3 regions of the Micromonospora sp. MH33 genome follow, and region 1 is predicted to be linked to each of the others. Evidence: riboswitches for the same ligand, from Rfam matches in the RefSeq annotation. Region 1 holds a riboswitch; each other region holds the start of a gene.

Region 1 (6,098 bases):
GGGCGCTGCGTCCAGCGATCTTCATGTCGTTGCTCCTGAGGGTGGTGAAGGGTGTGTGGTCACGACGGCCGCAGGCCCGGCCCGGGCAGCAGGTCCACCTGGTCGGCCGGCACGTCGTGGCCGGCCGCGCAGCGCAGCGCCACGTGCACCGCCGCGCCGCAGTCGTGGTGGGCCAGCCGGACCGACGGCGCCTCGACGGCGTACGCGTCGCCCCACTCGCGCAGCGCGGCGAGCACCGGCAGCAGGTCGCGCCCCTTGGCGGTGAGGACGTACTCGTCGCGGGTGCGCTGCCCGGGCTCCCGGTAGGGCCGCCGGTCGAGCAGCCCGTCGGCGACGAGTTGCTTGAGCCGGGCGGCGGCCACCGGCTCGCTCACGCCGACGCGGCGGGCGAAGTCGTCGAAGCGTCGGGTGCCGAACGAGGCCTCGCGCAGCAGGAGCAGCGTGGTGCGGTTGCCGACCACCTCGAGCGCGCCGGCGATCGAGCAGTTGGCGGTGGACCAGGAGTCGCGCTGCGCGAGGAAGTCCGTCATGGGCCCGACGCTACCGGGCTGACTTAGGAAACCCAAAGCCAGCTATCTCACGCCGCGCGCGGGAATATCCGCCGTCAGAGCTGGCCGGCGAAGAAGCCGTGCCGGGCGAGCGGCTCGACGATCTCCCGCTCCTCGTACGACAGGTGCGACAGCAGGGTGTCGGTGAGCAGGTCCACCGCCGCCTGGAGCTCGGTGAAGTCGCCCGGCTGCCGGATCAGGTCCACCAGCGCCCGGTCCACGCTCTCCACCACCCCGTGGATCACCACGTGCTCCTCCTCCAGGCGGTCCAGGACCGCCGCCAGCCCGGTGTCGGCGCGGCGCAGGTGCGGGAAGATCGAGTTGTCCTCCAGGCCGTGGTGCTGCGTCACCGCCGTGCAGTACGCCGCGCAGTAGGCCCCGAGCGTCCAGTTGTTCTGCCGCATGGTCATCTCGTTCAGCACCGCCCGGGCGGCGTCCGGGGCGACGGCCCCGCGCTTGACCTGTTCGAGCAGGTCGCGCACCTGGCCGAGCTCCTGGCGCAGGTGGTCGTGCACGTCGACCAGGTGCTGCCCGACGGCCTGCCCCCGGGCGGTGTAGACGTGCCCGGCCGGCGGTGGCGGCGCCGCCGGCCGGGTGGACTCGTCCCAGAGCCGGCGCGCGCTCAGCCGTACCCCCGGATCGGGGGTGGGGGAGACCGCGAGCGTGGCCGATCCGCCGGCCTCGACGGCGGCCTGCTGCTCCTCGACGGCGCGGGCACCGCTGCCCGGGGTCGTGCGTTCGGCGGCGACCAGCTCGCGGACCGCGGGCGCCACCTCCTGGGCGAAGAGCTGGATGGCGCGCGGCTCGTCGCTGCCGAGGATGAACGTGGCGATGCCGTGGTCCAGGGCGAGCCCGGCCAGCTCCTCCACCCACTGCTCGGGCGGCCCCGCGAGAAACCCGGCGGACGACCGGTCGAAGGTGCCGCTGACGTTGAGCAGGCGCCGCACCGCGCCGGGGTCCCGTCCGGCGGCCTCGGCGCCCTCGTCGACCAGGGCGTTCAGCGCCGGCAGCTCCGCCGGCCCCTTCGGCAGGTACGCCAGCGACGGCAGCCAGCCGTCCGCCGCGCGCCCGACCAGCCGCAGCATCCGCGGCTTGTACGCGCCCACCCAGACCCGCACCGGGTGCGCCGGCGCCGGCCCGCGTTTCGCGCCGACCACCCGGTAGTGCTCGCCCTCCACGCGGATCATGCCGCGCCGCCCGGTGTCCCAGACCTCGCGGATCACCCGGATCGCCTCGTCGAGGGCGTCCACGGCCGCGCCGGGGGAGAGCCGCCGCCCGCCGACCGCCTCGATGGCCTCCCAGAAGGCGCCGGCACCGAGGCCCAGCTCGACCCGGCCGCCGGTGAGCAGGTCCAGGCTGGCCAGGCTGCGGGCGAGCACCACCGGCTGTCGCAGCGGCAGGTTGAGCACGTTCCCGGCCAGCGTGATGCGACTGGTGGCCGCGGCCACGAAGGACATCAGCGTCCAGGTGTCCAGGAACCCCGGCTGGTAGGGGTGGTCCTGGAAGGTGACCAGGTCCAGGCCGACCTGCTCGCAGAGCTTGGCCCGGGCCACCACCTGCTCCGGCCGTCCCGCGGTGGGCGTGAGGAAGCCGCCGAAGGCCAGCTCGTGTCCGTGGTCGCTCATACCTCGCCGCCTCTAGCCGATCTTGCGTGAACCCTGCCACGGTAGCGCCCGCCGGCGCCCGCCCGCCCGGCGGTTCCGGAACCGGCAATGATCGTTCACAGTCGATGCTTCCGGGCACAGGCCGTACACCGACCGGAGCTGGACCTCGACGGTGGGCGGCGCCGCGCACCGCGGCCGGTCCGACCACGACGGTCACCTACAACCAGCGCGGCACCGGCATCGACAAGACCTACCGGGCGGCGATCGCGGTGGTCGGCGAGACACGGTACGCCGAGGGCCAGGGCGACCGCGCCGGCAGCATGAGCCTGGACCGCGACGACCTGCGCACCATCACGACGCTGCGCAACTCGGGCGTGCCGGTGATCGTGGTGCTGGTCAGCGGCCGGCCGCTGGACGTCGCCGCCGAGCTGCCCCGGTGGACCGCGCTGCTGGCCGCCTGGCTGCCCGGCACCGAGGGCGGCGGCGTGGCCGACGTCCTCTTCGGCGGGTACGCGCCCACCGACAAACTGCCGGTGACCTGGATGAACTCGGTCAGCCAGCAGCCCATCAACGCCGGCGACGGCAAGCTCCCGCTCTTCCCGCAGGGGCAGGACTGACCTACTGAGCCCCGCCTCAATAAGCCCTCTTCGGACTGTGCGCAACTCAGACGGTGCCGCCTTCGCTCGGCCGGGTGAAGAACTTCACAAGAGGTGGGCGATCGGCCGAAACCGTTCCTAACGTCGTATCCGTCCGCGATCGCGGACACCACGGGCCGGTAACGCCTAATCCCGCCACCGGCCCGGTGGTCCTGGACCTCGGGCGGGAGCGGGGGACCCACACGTTCCTCGGTGCACGACACCTCGGGGTGAAGCCGCCCTCCGGCGGCCGGGCTCCTCGGCCCGAACCCGACAGCTCACCTCGTCGGCGTGGAGGAAACCCACATGGCAATTGAATACGTCGCCCGTCATCGACGGATCGCGCAGCGTCGCACCGCCGTCGGAGCGCTCGTCGTCGGCGCCGCCACCGGCGCCGCCGCCCTCCTCGGCCCGGCCGCCCCGGCCAGCGCCGCCGGCGTCAACTGGGACGCCGTCGCCCAGTGCGAGTCCGGCGGAAACTGGCACATCAACACCGGCAACGGCTACTACGGCGGGCTGCAGTTCTCCCGGAGCACCTGGAACGGCTACGGCGGCCAGAAGTACGCCAGCCGCGCCGACCTGGCCAGCCGCGGCGAGCAGATCGCCATCGCCGAGAAGGTCCTCGACGGGCAGGGCATCGGCGCCTGGCCGGTCTGCGGCAAGAAGGGCGGCTCCACCAAGAAGTACGCCAGCAAGGACTCGGGCTCGACGAAGTCCGCCAAGAAGGCCACCACGGAGCGGAAGTCGCGCAGCGACCGGCCGGCCACCCGCAGCGAGCGGCGTGCCGCGCCGAGCACGAGCGGCGCCGGCAGCTACCTGGTCCGGTCCGGAGACACCCTCTCCGAGATCGCCGACGCGAAGAACGTGGCCGGCGGTTGGCACGCCCTCTACGAGCGCAACAAGGGCGTGGTCGGCACGGACCCGGGCCTGATCTTCCCGGGTCAGAAGCTGCGCCTGCGCTGAGACCCCACCGGACCCGGCGCCGCGCGGGCCGGTCCACCGCACCACGAACGCCCGGCCGGGTTCCCGGCCGGGCGTTCGGCGTCGGACCGGGCGGGGCGGGCTCACCGGTGTCGGCGTCGGGGGCGGTTGCTATCGTCACGGTGCTCGGAAAGACGTGAAGAAAGCGCGGATATGACCAACGACCCGTTCTCCGCGGCCGCGAGCCTCGACGAGCTGCTGACCAGGACCCAACAGGCGCTCTCCGCGATGCGGTCCCGGGCCGCCGAGCACCCCGACGGCGCGCCGGGTGAGCTGCTCCGGGCCGAGGGCACCGCGGCCGGCGGCCGGGTCCGTGCCGTCGCCGTGCAGGGTGGCCGGCTGGAGTCCGTCACCGTCGACCCGGCGTTGGCCGGGGAGTCCATGGAGACCGTCTGCGGGCACCTGGTGTCGGCCGTGAACGCCGCCCTCACCGAGCTGGAGGCCCGGGTCAGCGCCTCGGCCCAGGCGGACGTGGACGCCCTCGCCGCGCGGCTCGGCAGCCTGCCGGAGCAGTCCGCGCGGGAGATGGAGCGGTTCGGCCGGGCGATGGAGGGCGTCGCGGCCCGGATCCGCCGCGACGGCGCCGACTCCCGCGCGGCCCGCCCCGCCTGACCCCCGTCCGCCGGCGGCCGCCGACGGGGATGCGGGCGCGACGTACGGCGGGGACGACGAAGCGGCCGGCCGTCGGGAGGACGACGACCGGCCGCTCCGCTGCGGTCAGCTCAGGGTGACCGCGGTGTCGTCGACGACGAAGGAGGTCTGCAGGGAGCTGTCCTCCACGCCGCTGAACGAGATGGTGGCGGTGGTGCCGGCCAGCGACGAGATGTCGAAGGACCGCTGCACGTAGCCGGTGGCCTTGTTGAGGTTGGAGTAGGTGGCCAGGGTGGTGCTGCCCGCCTTGACGGTCAGCTTGTCGTAGGCGGTGGTGGTGGTCGACTCCGCGCTGTCGATGTGCAGCCAGAAGCTCAGCGTCGCCCGGCAGCCGGCCGGGATCGTCACCGACTGGGTGAGCGTGTCGGTGTGCGTCGAGCCGTAGCCGTCGAGCCACGCCTTGTACGAGCCGCCGTGCGCGGCCTGGGCGGTGTCGTTCGTGATGACGCCGGAGCTGGCGCTCCAGCTCACGTTGCCGGACTCGAAGCCGGGGTTGGCCAGCTTCTGGCCGGTGCAGCTGCCCGACGGCGGGGTGGTCGTGGCGGTCGGCGTCGGGGTGCTGCCCGTGCAGGTCGCCTCACCGGTCTGCGCCGGCACGCTGATGGCGTTCCAGGCGGCCTTGACCGCGTCGAACTCGGTGCAACTGGTCGGGTAGAGGTTCTTCGCCGCCTGCAGCGTCCAGACCCGGTACTTCAGGTACGACGAGGACGAGGTCTTCAGCAGCATCGCGTTGTACATGATCTTCATGGCCTTCTGGATGCCCAGGCCGGTCACGCTGCTGCCGTTGCAGGTGGAGCTGGCCGGCTGCCCGTTGGTCGGGCTGCTGCCGTTGGCCAGCAGGTAGAACCAGTGGTTGCCCGGGCCGGCCGCGGCGTGCACCTCGGTGCTGGGGATGCTGCTGGAGTAGCAGTTCGGGTCGCCCAGCGCCGACGGGTTGTACATGTTGCGGATCGGGCCGCTGCCCACCAGGTTGACCTTCTCGCCGACCAGGAAGTCGGGAGCGTCGTAGCTGGACGGCTCGTTGGCGAACCACTCGGTGGCCGCGCCGAAGGTGTCGGCGACGAACTCCTGGGTGCCCGAGCCGGAGATGCCGCCCGGGGTGTGGTCGTCGATGCCGTGGCCGATCTCGTGGGCCACCACGTCGAGCGAGCCGATCCACTGGCCCGAGGTGTTCTTGCCGATCTGCACCTGGGTGCCGTCGTAGTAGGCGTTCTGGTCGTTCAGGCCCACCCGGATCGGCCAGTAGCCGCCGTTGCCGTCGGCGCCGTTGCGGCCCAGCCACTGCGCGAGCATCTTGTGCTCGGTCTGCGCGGCGAACAGCGCGTCGACGCAGCCGGTCTCCTTGTTGGTGGCGGTGCCGTTGCCCCAGACGTCGTCCGAGCCGCTGAACGTCGTGTTGGTCGCGGCGTCCTGGCAGCTCAGGTTGGTGACCGTCGGGTCCTTCATGGAGTACGTGCTGCCCGACAGGGTGGTGTTCAGGGTCAGCGGGCTGGGCCCGTTCCACGCCCCGGTGCCGGTGCCGTGCACGATCCGCTCCTGCTTGCGCAGGACGGTGCCGGTGAGGGCGTCGACGTCGACGGTGAGCCGGCTCGGGCCCTCGGCGTCGGTGCCGCGCACCGTGGTCTCCCAGGCCAGCGCCGGCTTGGCGCCGAGGGTGTAGACGACCAGGTTCGTGCCCT
Region 2 (6,098 bases), on a different contig from region 1:
CGGCCAGTTCGGGGTGGACGTGCCGGAAGCCGGAGAGGTCGCGGCGGGCGACGATCAGGTGCATGCGCTTGTCGTGCGCCACGTCGTAGCGGGTGACGGGCCGGCCGTCCGGGCCGGTGATCCGGAAGGCGAACTCGCCCACCGGGGCGGTCACCGGCTGGAGCGTGTAGCGGCGCTCGGAGACGAGCAGTCCGCCGGGCAGGTGAGCGGTGGCGGTGGCCGCGTGGCCCCCGTCACCGTGGTCGGTTTCGGCGGAGTCGTGGTCGGCGTCGGTGGCGTCGTGGCGGGTCTCGGCGGCCGGGGTGACGGGGCCGGTCAGGTGGCCGACCCCGTACGCCGTGCCGAACACCGCCGCGAGACCGAGGGCGAAGCCGCTCAGCTTCGTCGGCGTGTTCATCGTGGTACCTCGGTTTCTTCGGGTCCCCGGACCCGTCACGCCCCGACGAGGTCGTAACCGGCCTCGTCCACGGCGGCGCGGACGGTGTCCGTCTCCAACGGGCTCTCACTGGTGACGGTGACCCGGCCGGAGGCCAGGTCGACCTGGACGTCGGTGACGCCCGGCAGCGCGCTCACCTCGGTGCTGACCGAGTTGACGCAGTGCCCGCAGGTCATGCCCTGCACCTGGTACGTGGTGGTGACCATCGCGCATCTCCCTTCCGCCGCCTCCATCCTATACCCCCAGGGGGTAAGCAGGAGAGAGACGGCTGCCACTCTGGCGCTACCGTTACCCGGTGGGGGTATCGGCCACGGCGAGAACCGTACCATACCCCCAAGGGGTACGCTATCCTTGACGTCATGACCGCACCGACGACCCCGACCCGGGGCTACACCGCCAGCAAGGACCAGCTGCTCGCGCGGCTCCGCCGTATCGAGGGCCAGGTCCGCGGCATCGAGAAGATGGTCGAGGACGACCGCTACTGCATCGACGTGCTGACCCAGATCTCCGCCATCCAGGCCGCGTTGGACAAGGTCGGCCTCGGCCTGCTGGACGGGCACGCCCGGCACTGCATGCACGAGGGCGCCGCCGAGGGCCGCGCCGACGAGATGGCCACCGAGATGATGGCCGCCGTCGGCCGCCTGATGAAGCGCGGCTGACCGGGCCGGGTGCCCCGCCACGGGCGAGGCACCCGACACCTGGCTCAGAGCCGGTCGAGCACCTTCCTCATGGCGTCGATCTCACCCTGCTGGGTGGTGACGATCTGCCGGGCCAGCGCCGTGGCGTCCGGGTGGACGCCACGGGCGATCTCCTCCCTGGCCATGGTGATGGCGCCCTCGTGATGGGCGATCATCATGGTCAGGAACTGCCGGTCGAAGTCGGTGCCGGACGCCGCGGCCAACTTGGCCAGGTCGGCCTCGGACATCATCCCGGGCATGCCGTGGTCCATCCCCGGCATGCCGTGCCCGGCGCTCGCCGAGGGCGCCGGCCGGCCCCAGGCAGCGAGCCAGCCGCGCATGGTGGCGATCTCCGGCCCCTGGGCCGCCGTGACCTGCCCGGCCAGCTTCTTCACCTCCGGGTCGACCGCCCGGGTCCCGGCCAGCTCGGACATCTCCACGGCCTGCTGGTGGTGCGGGATCATCATCTGGGCGAACATCACGTCCGCGGCGTCGAACGAGGCCGAGGCCCCGGCGGCGGGCGTGGCGGTGCCGGCCGCGCCCGGCATGCCGTGGCCGGACATCGGGTCGTCGGCACAGGCGGCCAGGGCGAGAGCGACGGTGATGCTCGCGCCGGCCAGAGCGGCCCGGCGCGCGATGGTACGACTGAACACGAGTGTGCCTTTCGAGTGTCGGAACGTACGCAGCGGACGGCGGACGCGGGGCACCGGTGGTCCGGTCCCCTCGCGTCGGGCGTCCTATCTGCGCAGCACCGACGTCGTCGCCAGGCGCAGCCCGTAGGGCCGGGGCGGCGGGGCGCGCGGGCCGGCGGCGTGCCGGAGCGGGCCGCCGGCCGCCGCGACGACGGCCCGCGACCCGGTCCGCAGCAGCACGACGACCAGCAGCGCGACGGCGAACGCGCCGAGCACGGCCAGGCAGACGCTCCACCCGGACGGATCCCCGCCGGGCTCGGCCGGAGGCAGCGCGCGTACCGGGCAGTCCTCGCCCACGCAGTCCGCGGCCATGGCGACCGGTGCGATGTGCCTGGCCGGGTGGCCCGCCTGGTGGTCCGCCGGGGAGTGGGCGCCGTGGCCCAGGGTGTGCATGGCGGTCAGCCCGACCAGCGTGCAGAGCAGCAGCAGGAGCCGGACCCACCGTCCGGTCGCCGCCGAGCCCGCCATGTCACCACGGTAACCGGCCGGTCGGGCGCGCCCCGGGGGAACCGCCGCAGCACCCTGTCCCGAGGCGTCTCCGGACCCGCCTGGCTACCATTCCCGGGCGACGACCCGGTCCGCGCCGTCCCCGCGGCGCCCCGGCCGGTCCGGTGAACCGACCGGCCCGGTGACACGAATCCCGTTGCGAATCGTTGGGAGAGACGCCATGGGCGCCGACCACACCCGTCCCGCTCCGTCCGCCCCGCCGGGGGTACGGCGGATCCTGGTGGCGACGGTGGTGCCGCTCTTCCTGATCACCGTGGTCGCCGCGCTGGTGCTCTGGCCCCGGCAGGACCGGGAACCGGCGGACGCCCCGGCGCTGCCCCGCTACCACGGCACGGTGACCCGGGTGGTGACCGAGCCCTGCCCGCCGACCCCGGAGGCGCCGGAGGGGGGCCCGGGCGGTTCCGCCGGGCCGTGCGGGACGGTGACCGTCGCCGCCGAGCAGGGCCCGGACGCCGGCCGGCAGGTCGAGACGCCGGTGCCCTCCGGCCCCGGCGCGCCCCGGGTCGAGGTCGGCGACGAGGTGATCCTGGTCGAGCTGACCGACCCGGCCGACCCGGCGGTGAAGAGCTACAACATCGCCGAGCACCAGCGCGGCACGCCGCTGGTCTGGCTCGCGGTGCTCTTCGCCGTGGCGATCGTGGCGTTCGGCCGCTGGCGCGGGCTGGCCGCGCTGGGCGGACTCGCGGCGAGCTTCGCCGTCCTGCTCGGCTTCGTGCTGCCGGGGATCGGCGCCGGCCAGCCGCCGCTGCTCGTGGCGATCGTGGGCGCCGCGCTGATCATGTTCGTGGTGCTCTACCTGACCCACGGGATCACCGCGCAGACCTCGGTGGCCGTGCTCGGCACCCTCGGCAGCCTGGTGCTGACCGGGGTGCTCGGCACCCTGGCCACGGCCGCCACCCACCTCACCGGCTTCGGCAGCGAGGACGCGACCACCCTGTCGATGTTCCAGCGCGACGTGGACCTGCACGGCCTGCTGCTGGCCGGCATCGTCATCGGCTCGCTGGGCGTGCTGGACGACGTCACGGTCACCCAGGCGGCCACGGTCACCGAGTTGGCCCACGCCAACCCCGCGCTGTCCCGCCGGCACCTCTACCGGGCGGCCACCCGGGTGGGCCGGGCGCACATCGCCTCCACGGTCAACACCATCGTGCTGGCGTACGCGGGCGCCTCGCTGCCGCTGCTGCTCCTGCTCGTCGCCGACTCCCGGCCGGTGAGCCAGATCCTCACCAGCGAGTTCCTGGCCCAGGAGATCGTCCGCAGCGCGGTGGCCACGCTCGGCCTGATCGCCGCCGTACCGCTGACCACCGGGCTGGCCGCGGTCGTCACCACCGCCGGGCGGCGCGGGACCACCGCGGACCCGGCGGATTCCCCCGCGCCGCGGCCGCCGGCCGGGCGGAACGAGGCCCTGGAGGCGCTCGGCGGGGCGCCCGGGCCACGGGCCGGCGGATGGCCCGGCGGCGACAGGAACACGGAGGCCGCATGGTGACACTCCGCAGCGTGACGACGCATTCCAAACGCGATCCTGGTCACGCTGGGCGAGGACGAAATCTCGCTATTGGTCGGCTTCCGGACGTAGAACCCGGGGAGGGCTCTCGGGTAACCTCGCTGCCGGTCACCGCCGAAGGCGCGCACCGGCGCCAGCGGTGCCGCCGCCCAATCGCCCGAGGGCGAGCCGGGGAACCAGGTACATGGGGTGAATCCGCGCGAGCGGTAGGGGCCACTTCCGTCCCGAACCCGTCAGCTAACCCGGTCGGCGGCCGACGGAAGGGAACACTGTGACGGCACCCCTGCGGCGCTGGCTGACCCCCGTGGTGGCCGTTGTGGCCGCGCTCACCGTGCTGGTGGGGCCGACCCCGGCGACGGCCGCTCCGAGCACCCCCACCCCCTCAGGGCACTCCGAGGACGACGACGACCCCCTCATCACCGAGGCCATCGACACCGCCAACCGGGCCTACCTCCAGGCCAAGGCGAAGCTGGACAAGTCCCGCAAGCGCCAGCTCCAGCTCGCCCTCGAGGTGAAGGCGGCGCAGAGCGAGCTCGACGCGCTGAGCCCGCAGGTGGCCCAGATGGCCGCGCAGTCCTACCGGACCGGCCGGATGGGCGCCATGGCCATGCTGCTGGAGAGCAACACGCCCGACTCGTTCGTCCGGCGGGCGGCCGCCCTCGACGAGCTGAACCTGATGAACGCGCAGAAGCTCGCCGCCATCAACGCCGCGAAGAACCGCGCCGAGCAGGCCAAGATCGCGCTCGACGTCGAGGTGCGCGAGCAGGAGAAGCAGAAGAACGCGATGGCCCGCGAGAAGGCCGAGACGGAGAAGGCGCTCCAGCTGGTCGGTGGGATCGGCTTCACCGGCGGCCTGGTTTCGGCCACCTCGCCGGTCGCCCGGATCGGCCCCGGTCGGACCGCCGACGGCGACTGGAAGCCGGAGTCGTGCAGCGAGGACGACCCGACCACCTCGGGCTGCATCACCCCGCGCACGCTGCACGCGTACAAGGAGGTGAAGCGGGCCGGCTTCAACCGCTTCGTGGGCTGCTACCGCCCGGGCGGGCCGTGGGAACATCCCAAGGGCCGGGCCTGCGACTGGTCGCTGCAGAACAGCGGCTTCTCCCCGTGGCGGACCAAGGACCAGCGGATGTACGGCAACAACGTCGCCGCCTTCCTCATCCGCAACGCCGACCGGCTGGGCATCTACTACGTGATCTGGAACCGGCAGATCTGGTTCCCGGCCACCGGCTGGAAGTCCTACAGCGGACCCTCCAACCACACCGACCACGTGCACATGTCGCTGCTCTGACGACATACGCCGAAGGGGCCGGTCCGCGATGCGGGCCGGCCCCTCGACGTTTGGCGGATCGGTCAGCCGGCGAGCGCCGGGTCGGCGGGTGCGGCCGGGGCGGGCACCGGCGTGACCGGCGCGGTAGCCGGAATCTGGGCCACGGTGCGCGCCTCGCCGGCGCTCAGCCGGTAGGACATGCCGACGATCGTGACCTTCCCGGCGGACACCCGCTCGGCGAGCACGGCGGACCGGGCCACCAGGGCCTCCACGGTCTGCGCGATGTGGATGTCGACGATGGTGTCGAGATCCTCCACGCCATCCCGGCCGGCCCGGAGCAGGCTGGGCGCGACGGCGTCCACCACCGCGCCGAGGTGCCCGGACGGCGAGGTGCCGGTGCGGACCGCCTCGCGGGCGGCCTGGACCGCGCCGCACGAGTCGTGGCCGAGCACCACCACGAGCGGGGTGCCCAGCACGGTCACCGCGTACTCGACGCTGCCGAGCACCTCGGGGCCGGCGGTGTGCCCGGCGGTGCGGACCACGAAGAGGTCACCGAGGCCGCGGTCGAAGATGATCTCGGCGGCGAGCCGGGAGTCGGAGCAGCCGACGATCACGGCGAACGGGTGCTGCCCGTCGGCGACCGCAGCCCGGTGCCCGGCGTCCTGATTGGGATGGCGCGGTACACCGGTGACGAACCGCTGGTTACCGGCGTGGAGCTCGGCGAGCGCCTGTTCGGGAGTGGTCGGCGGCATCCATCCTCACCTCGTCCTCGCGCGAAAACGACCTGGTCAGCCGGCCGGCGACGGAGGCGGCCTCGGCACCAACCGTCACACGCAGTCCAACGCACGTCAAGATTTACGTGATACGCATTTCATACGTTGAGCCACCCTTGACGGCGGCCCGGACCCGGCCCCGCCGTGCAGGCCCGGGCCGGGCCAGGACCGAGGGACGCGGGGAAGGGCCATACCATGACGACCATGGCGACGACACCAGGCGAGAACGGGAGCGGCCG
Region 3 (6,098 bases), on a different contig from region 1:
GGCACCGCGACCAACTACAACCAGGGCGACACCGGCACCCACGAGATCGGCCACTGGCTGAACCTCTACCACACCTTCCAGGGTGGCTGCTCCGGCTCGGGCGACAGCGTCTCCGACACCCCCGCCGAGGCCTCGCCGGCCTTCGAGTGCCCGACCGGCCGGGACACCTGCACCACCGCGGGCCTGGACCCGATCACGAACTTCATGGACTACACCTACGACTCGTGCATGTACCAGTTCACCCCTGGTCAGGCGAGCCGCATGCTGACCGCGTGGAACGCGTACCGCGCGGCCTGACCGTCCAGCACGACACGCCGGTGCGGGCTCAGGCCGCCGGGCGGCGGGTGTCGAAGCCGTGCCGGCCGCGCCGGCCTTCCGGGGCGAGCGGGTCCCGCCCGGCCAGGGCGGCCGCCCCCGGGTCGAGCCAGACCCGCACCTCCGGCCGGCCGCCGCCGGGGTGCGCCACCTGGTCGCGCCGGGTCAGCATCGCCACGTCGACGGTGAACTCGAACAGCCGCCAGTCGCCCTGCGGCGCGGCCCGGCCGATCCGGGCCACCCGGGCCACCGTCGCCGGGTCGGTCACGGGGCGGGCGCGGCCGGCCACGTAGGCCTCGTCGTCGCTCTCCTCCGGCGGGAAGGAGTGCAGTGCGAAGCGGCCGTCGCGTTCGAGGTCGCGGCGCTTGGGCGAGTCGATGACGAAGCACCAGAGCCCGTCGTCGGTGATGACCGGGGAGACCGGGTGCACCCGCGGGCCGCCGTCGGCGCGGACCGTGGCGAGGTAGCCGAAACCCGGCCCGTACTGCTGCAACAAGAGGCGGATCTCGTCGGCGAGTCGGGGCTCGTCGGCGGCGAATTCGGACCAGGAAGCCATGCGGACATTCTATCGAACAGGTGTACGAAGATGTAGTCCGACACGCAGGTCACCCGTACCGGTCGCTATGGTATTCCGATGCTGCTCTCCGACCGCGACCTGGTCTCCGAGATCAAGGCGGGCACGCTCGCGCTGGAGCCCTTCGAGCCCACGCTGGTGCAACCGTCCAGCATCGACGTACGCCTGGACCGGCTGTTCCGGGTCTTCAACAACCATCTCTACACGCACATCGACCCGGCCGTGCAGCAGGACGATCTCACCTCGATGGTGGAGGTGCCCGAGGGCCAGCCGTTCGTGCTGCATCCGGGCGAGTTCGTGCTCGCCTCCACGCTGGAGGTGATCTCGCTGGGCGACCAGCTCGCCGGGCGCCTGGAGGGCAAGTCCAGCCTGGGCCGGCTCGGCCTGCTCACCCACTCCACGGCCGGCTTCATCGACCCGGGCTTCTCCGGCCACGTCACGCTGGAGCTGTCCAACGTGGCGAACCTGCCGATCACGCTCTGGCCGGGCATGAAGATCGGCCAGCTCTGCATCTTCCGGCTCTCCTCGCCGGCCGAGCACCCGTACGGCTCGGCGGTCTACGGGTCGCGCTATCAGGGGCAGCGCGGGCCGACCCCGAGCCGGTCCTGGCAGAGCTGGCGCACCTGGCCGACCCGCTGACCGACCGGGCACGCCGGAACGGCGCAGGGGCCCCCGCGACACGGGAGCCCCTGCGGGCCGGTCAGCCCGGGCGGCCGTAGCTGTTGATCTGGCCGTCGTCGACGCGCTTCATCGTGATCGGCTTGCCGGACTGGGAGGCGTGCACCACCCAGCCGTCACCGACGTACATGCCGACGTGGTGCAGGTCGCTGTAGTAGAAGACGAGGTCACCGGCGCGCAGCTCGCTCCGGCTCACCCGCCTGGTGACGTCGTGCTGCTGCCGGGCGTTGTGCGGCAGCGAGACGCCGGCCTTGGCCCAGGCCGCCATGGTGAGCCCGGAGCAGTCGAAGTGGTCGGGGCCGGCGGCGCCCCAGACATAGATCTTGCCGATCTGGGCGCAGGCGAACTTGACCGCGACGCCGGCCGGACCACCGGGGTAGCCGGCGGGACAAGGCGCGGGGCGCAGCGGACCGCCGCCACCGTTGCCGTAGACCTTTAGCCGAAGCTTCTGGAGCTTGACGATCTCGGCGTCGATCTGCTTCTTCTTCGCCGCGAGCTGGGCCTCGGTACGGGCCAGGTCGCTGATCATCTCGTCCAGCGGCTGCTTCTTGGCGGCCAGCTGGTCGCGCAGCTCGGCGACGGTCCGCACCTGCTCCTGCTGGCGGTTCGCGAAGCGGTCGAGCAGTGCGAGGCCGTCCACCAGCTCGCTCGGCGACCGGCTGCCCAGCAGCGCGTTGACGGTGGAGAGATTGTTGTCGCCCTTGTAGGCGTCGGCGGCGAGCCCGCCCACCTGACCGAGGGCGGCGTCCACCCGGGCCTCGAGCGGGGCGATCTGCTTGGCGAGCGCGGCGGCCTGCTTCCGCTTGGCGGCGAGCTGCTCGCGGGTGGCGTTGACCTGTTCGATGATCGGTTCGAGCTTGTTCCAGTCCTGGTCGATCTGGCGCTCGATCTCGGTGACCGACGGTTCGGCATGGGCCGCCGTGGCGCCGCCGGTCAGGACGACGGCGGTGCCGGCCAGGGCGGCGAGGGCGGTGGTGAAACGGGACCAGCGGGAACGCGGCACAGCCGTCGACCGGTCGACCGACCGGCCCGACGGTGGCCGCGGGGCATGGTGTGCCACCGGGCTTCCGTACTCCTTCTTCGTGCCCGCCTACCGAGTTAGCTGACGGGTTCGGGCGGGAAGGGAGCCGCCCTACCGCAGTGGCTGCGGATTCACCCCAGGTACCTGGGTCCCCGGCTCGCCCGGAGGCGACTCGGCGGTGTCGGACCGTCACCACCCGGGTTGGACGGTGAAACTGGCGGCCGACGATTGACCAGAGTAGAGATGGCCGTTACCGATCCGCAACCCGAGCCGCCGTGACACTCCGTACGACCTACACCAGCCGAATGAAGGATTCCTTCACCCCAGATTACTTCCTGGAAAGGTATTGACCCGGAGGGTGCGTGGGGCGAGGGTGAGGACGCAGTGACCCCCATCCCTGTCTGGAGGTTCGATGCACCTCTCACCCCCGCCGTCGGGCAGACGGATACTGCTGGCAGCCGCCGTCGCGGCGGCCACCGCGCTCGTGGCAACCGGACCGGTGGCCGCGGAACCGAGCACCACCCAAACCGCCACCGACCGCCAGGACCAGTACGCCGCCGCCGCGGCGGAGTACGGCGTGCCGCAGAGCGTCCTGCTCGGCGTCTCGTACCTGGAGTCGCGGTGGGACACCCACCCGGGCCAGCCGAGCACCAGCGGCGGCTACGGCCCGATGCACCTCACCGACGCCCAGCACGTCCTCTCGACCCCGGCCAGCGGCCACGTGGACGAGGACGAGGACCCGCGGGGCGACGACTCGCGCCCGCTCACCCTCGACCCGGCCATCGCGGCCGCACCGGCCGAGGACATGCTGCCGCAGGCGTCCCTGCAGACGCTCGACGCCGCCGCGGCGCTCACCGGCCTCGGCGAGGAGACCCTGCGCACCGACGCGGCCGCGAACATCCGGGGCGGGGCGGCGCTGCTCGCCTCGTACCAGAAGCAGTTGGGTGCGCCGGTCGGTGCCGGCACCGACCCGGCGGCCTGGTACGGCGCGGTGGCCCGCTACTCCGGCGCGGACACCGAGGACGCGGCGGCGGCCTTCGCCGACGAGGTCTACGACCAGTTGGGCCTCGGCGCGGCCCGGACCACCGACGACGGCCAGCGGGTGACCCTGACCGCCACCACGGTGACGCCGGACCAGTCCGGGCTGCACAAGCTGGGGCTGCGCCGGGCCGAGCGGCCGGACGGCCTGGAGTGCCCGGTCCGGCTGGCCTGTGAGTGGATTCCCGCCCCCTACAAGCAGCTCAGCGCGGACCCGGGCGACTACGGCAACCACGACCTCGGCAACCGGCCGGCCCAGCAGAAGATCGAGTACATCGTCATCCACGACACCGAGGGCTACTTCGGCCCGAGCGTGAACCTGGTGAAGGACCCGACCTACCTGGGCTGGCACTACACGCTGCGGTCGGTGGACGGCTACGTCGCCCAGCACATCAAGGCCAAGGACGTCGGCTGGCACGCCGGCAACTGGTACGTCAACGCCAAGTCCATCGGCCTGGAGCACGAGGGCTTCGCCGGGCACGGCACCTGGTACACCGAGGCGATGTACCGGGCCTCCGCCAAGCTGGTCCGCCACCTGGCCCTGCGCTTCCAGATCCCGCTGGACCGGCAGCACATCATCGGCCACGACAACGTCCCGGGCACCACCGCCGGCACCGTGGCCGGCATGCACTGGGACCCGGGCCCGTACTGGGACTGGTCGCACTACTTCGACCTCATGAAGGCGCCGTTCCACTCCACCGGCACGCCGCACACCGGCCTGGTCACCATCGACCCGGACTTCGCCAGCAACCAGCCGGCCTTCACCGGCTGCAACCAGCAGCCGCCGGGCGTGCCGAAGCCCACCCCGCCGGCGGCGCCGTGCCCGCTGCGCGGCTCCTCGGCGGTCATCCTGCGGACGGCGCCGAGCGCGACCGCCCCGCTGGTCAACGACCTCGGCCTGCGGCCCAACGGCACGCCGGACACCATGTACATCTCCGACCACGGCGCCCGCGCCTCGGCCGGCCAGACGTACGCCCTCGCGGACATCCAGGGCGACTGGACCGCGATCTGGTACCTCAACCAGAAGGCCTGGTTCTACAACCCGGCCTCCGCGCCGACGGCCAAGTGGGCGAACGGCTTCGTGGTGACGCCCAAGCCCGGGAAGACCACCATCCCGGTGTACGGGCGCGCCTACCCCGAGCGGGCGGCCTACCCGGCCGGGGTGCCGTACCAGACCATCTCCCCGCTGCAGTACTCCCTCTCCGCGGGCCAGCGGTACGCGGTCGGCGGGGTCCTGCCGGGCGAGTACTACCGGGCGGTCACCTTCGACGGCTCCGCGCCGGGTGACTGGACGGTGATCCGCGGCGAGAACCGGTACGTGCAGATCCAGTTCGGCCACCGCGTGATGTTCGTGAACCTCGACGACGTCCAGATCCAGCCCGCCTCGGTCGGCGGACCCGCCTGACCGACCTGACGACGAAGGCCCCCGGTCCACGTGGACCGGGGGCCTTCGTGCTGCTCGGGACGGGTCAGTACGGCCTGCGGTAGCCGGCGACCGGCATGTAGGCCACCTTGGCGACCTGGACCGGTTTGCCGGTCCGGGGCGCGTGCACCATCAACCCGTTGCCGAGATAGAGCCCGACATGGTGCAGGTCGCTGTAGAAGAAGACCAGGTCGCCCGGTCGGGCGTCGCTCGACGCGATCTTCTGGCCCTCGTTCCACTGCGCGCCGGTGAAGTGGGTGAGCGAGATGCCCGCCGCCTTGTAGGCGTACTGGGTGAGGCCGGAGCAGTCGAACGAGTTCGGGCCGGTGGCGCCCCAGACGTACGGGTCACCGACCTGGAGGCACGCGGTCTTGATCGCGGTCCGCGCGGCGCTGCTCACCACCCCGTCGATGGCCGGGCAGCCCTCCGGGCGGATCGAGGTCACCGGCAGCATCGCGGTCAGCCGCTTGATCTCGGAGTCGATCTGCTTCTTCTTCGCCGCGAGCTCGTTGCTCTGCTTGATCTCGGTGGCGATCAGCGCGTCCAGCTTCTGCTTCTGCTTGTTGTACTTGTCCCGGACGGCGAGCACGCCGGCGATCTGCCGGCGCTGGTCGTCGGCGAGCCGGTCGAGGATGACCAACTGCTCGGCGAGCGTGCCGGGCTTGGTGTTGACCAGCAGCGCGCCGAGATCCTGGGACGGGCCCTGGATGTAGTAGCGGGCGGCGATGTCGCCGACCTTGTTCATCGCCAGCGCCGACTCCAGTTCGAGCGGCACCATCTTCTTCTCGAGGTCGGCCGACTTCTTCTTGTTGACCTTGAGCTGGGCGCGCACCTTGTTGTACTGCTCGATGGTGGGCTCCAACTGCTCCCACTGCTTGTCGATCTGGGCGTCGATCTCGTCCACCGACGGCGCCGCGTGCGCCGGGGCCGCCAGCAGCCCGGCGCCGACCGCGACGGCGGCGACCACGGTGAGGAGACGGCGTACCACCCGGTTGAACCCGGCCGGTCGGCCGGGCGGCTGGCTCGGGGCGTGACGATGAGGGGGCATG

Evidence for each region. Region 1 has a riboswitch for cyclic di-AMP ahead of B0E53_RS11140 (transglycosylase family protein). Riboswitches for the same ligand answer to the same signal wherever they lie in the genome.
Region 2: linked by a shared signal. The riboswitch ahead of B0E53_RS14500 (hypothetical protein) and the one ahead of B0E53_RS11140 (transglycosylase family protein) in region 1 are both predicted to bind cyclic di-AMP.
Region 3: linked by a shared signal. The riboswitch ahead of B0E53_RS10780 (C40 family peptidase) and the one ahead of B0E53_RS11140 (transglycosylase family protein) in region 1 are both predicted to bind cyclic di-AMP.

What each region holds. Positions count from the first base shown of each region.
Region 1 covers NZ_MUYZ01000050.1:20,419-26,516, reverse strand. Annotated here, with positions in the region: gene B0E53_RS11160 (SDR family oxidoreductase) at 1-25, opposite strand, end outside; gene B0E53_RS11155 (helix-turn-helix domain-containing protein) at 60-530, opposite strand; gene B0E53_RS11150 (LLM class flavin-dependent oxidoreductase) at 605-2,173, opposite strand; gene B0E53_RS11145 (glycoside hydrolase family 3 C-terminal domain-containing protein) at 2,278-2,769, shown strand; cyclic di-AMP (ydaO/yuaA leader) riboswitch at 2,922-3,094, shown strand; gene B0E53_RS11140 (transglycosylase family protein) at 3,094-3,750, shown strand; gene B0E53_RS11135 (YbaB/EbfC family nucleoid-associated protein) at 3,922-4,380, shown strand; gene B0E53_RS11130 (M4 family metallopeptidase) at 4,486-6,098, opposite strand, start outside.
Region 2 covers NZ_MUYZ01000075.1:9,293-15,390, forward strand. Annotated here, with positions in the region: gene B0E53_RS14470 (hypothetical protein) at 1-397, opposite strand, end outside; gene B0E53_RS14475 (cation transporter) at 433-642, opposite strand; gene B0E53_RS14480 (metal-sensitive transcriptional regulator) at 796-1,095, shown strand; gene B0E53_RS14485 (DUF305 domain-containing protein) at 1,140-1,766, opposite strand; gene B0E53_RS14490 (DUF6153 family protein) at 1,851-2,273, opposite strand; gene B0E53_RS14495 (YibE/F family protein) at 2,473-3,798, shown strand; cyclic di-AMP (ydaO/yuaA leader) riboswitch at 3,953-4,084, shown strand; gene B0E53_RS14500 (hypothetical protein) at 4,088-5,107, shown strand; gene B0E53_RS14505 (carbonic anhydrase) at 5,170-5,838, opposite strand; gene B0E53_RS14510 (helix-turn-helix domain-containing protein) at 6,055-6,098, shown strand, end outside.
Region 3 covers NZ_MUYZ01000048.1:6,487-12,584, reverse strand. Annotated here, with positions in the region: gene B0E53_RS10795 (zinc metalloprotease) at 1-297, shown strand, start outside; gene B0E53_RS10790 (pyridoxamine 5'-phosphate oxidase family protein) at 326-871, opposite strand; gene dcd (dCTP deaminase) at 950-1,528, shown strand; gene B0E53_RS10780 (C40 family peptidase) at 1,590-2,570, opposite strand; cyclic di-AMP (ydaO/yuaA leader) riboswitch at 2,639-2,776, opposite strand; gene B0E53_RS10775 (N-acetylmuramoyl-L-alanine amidase) at 3,001-5,031, shown strand; gene B0E53_RS10770 (C40 family peptidase) at 5,096-6,098, opposite strand, start outside.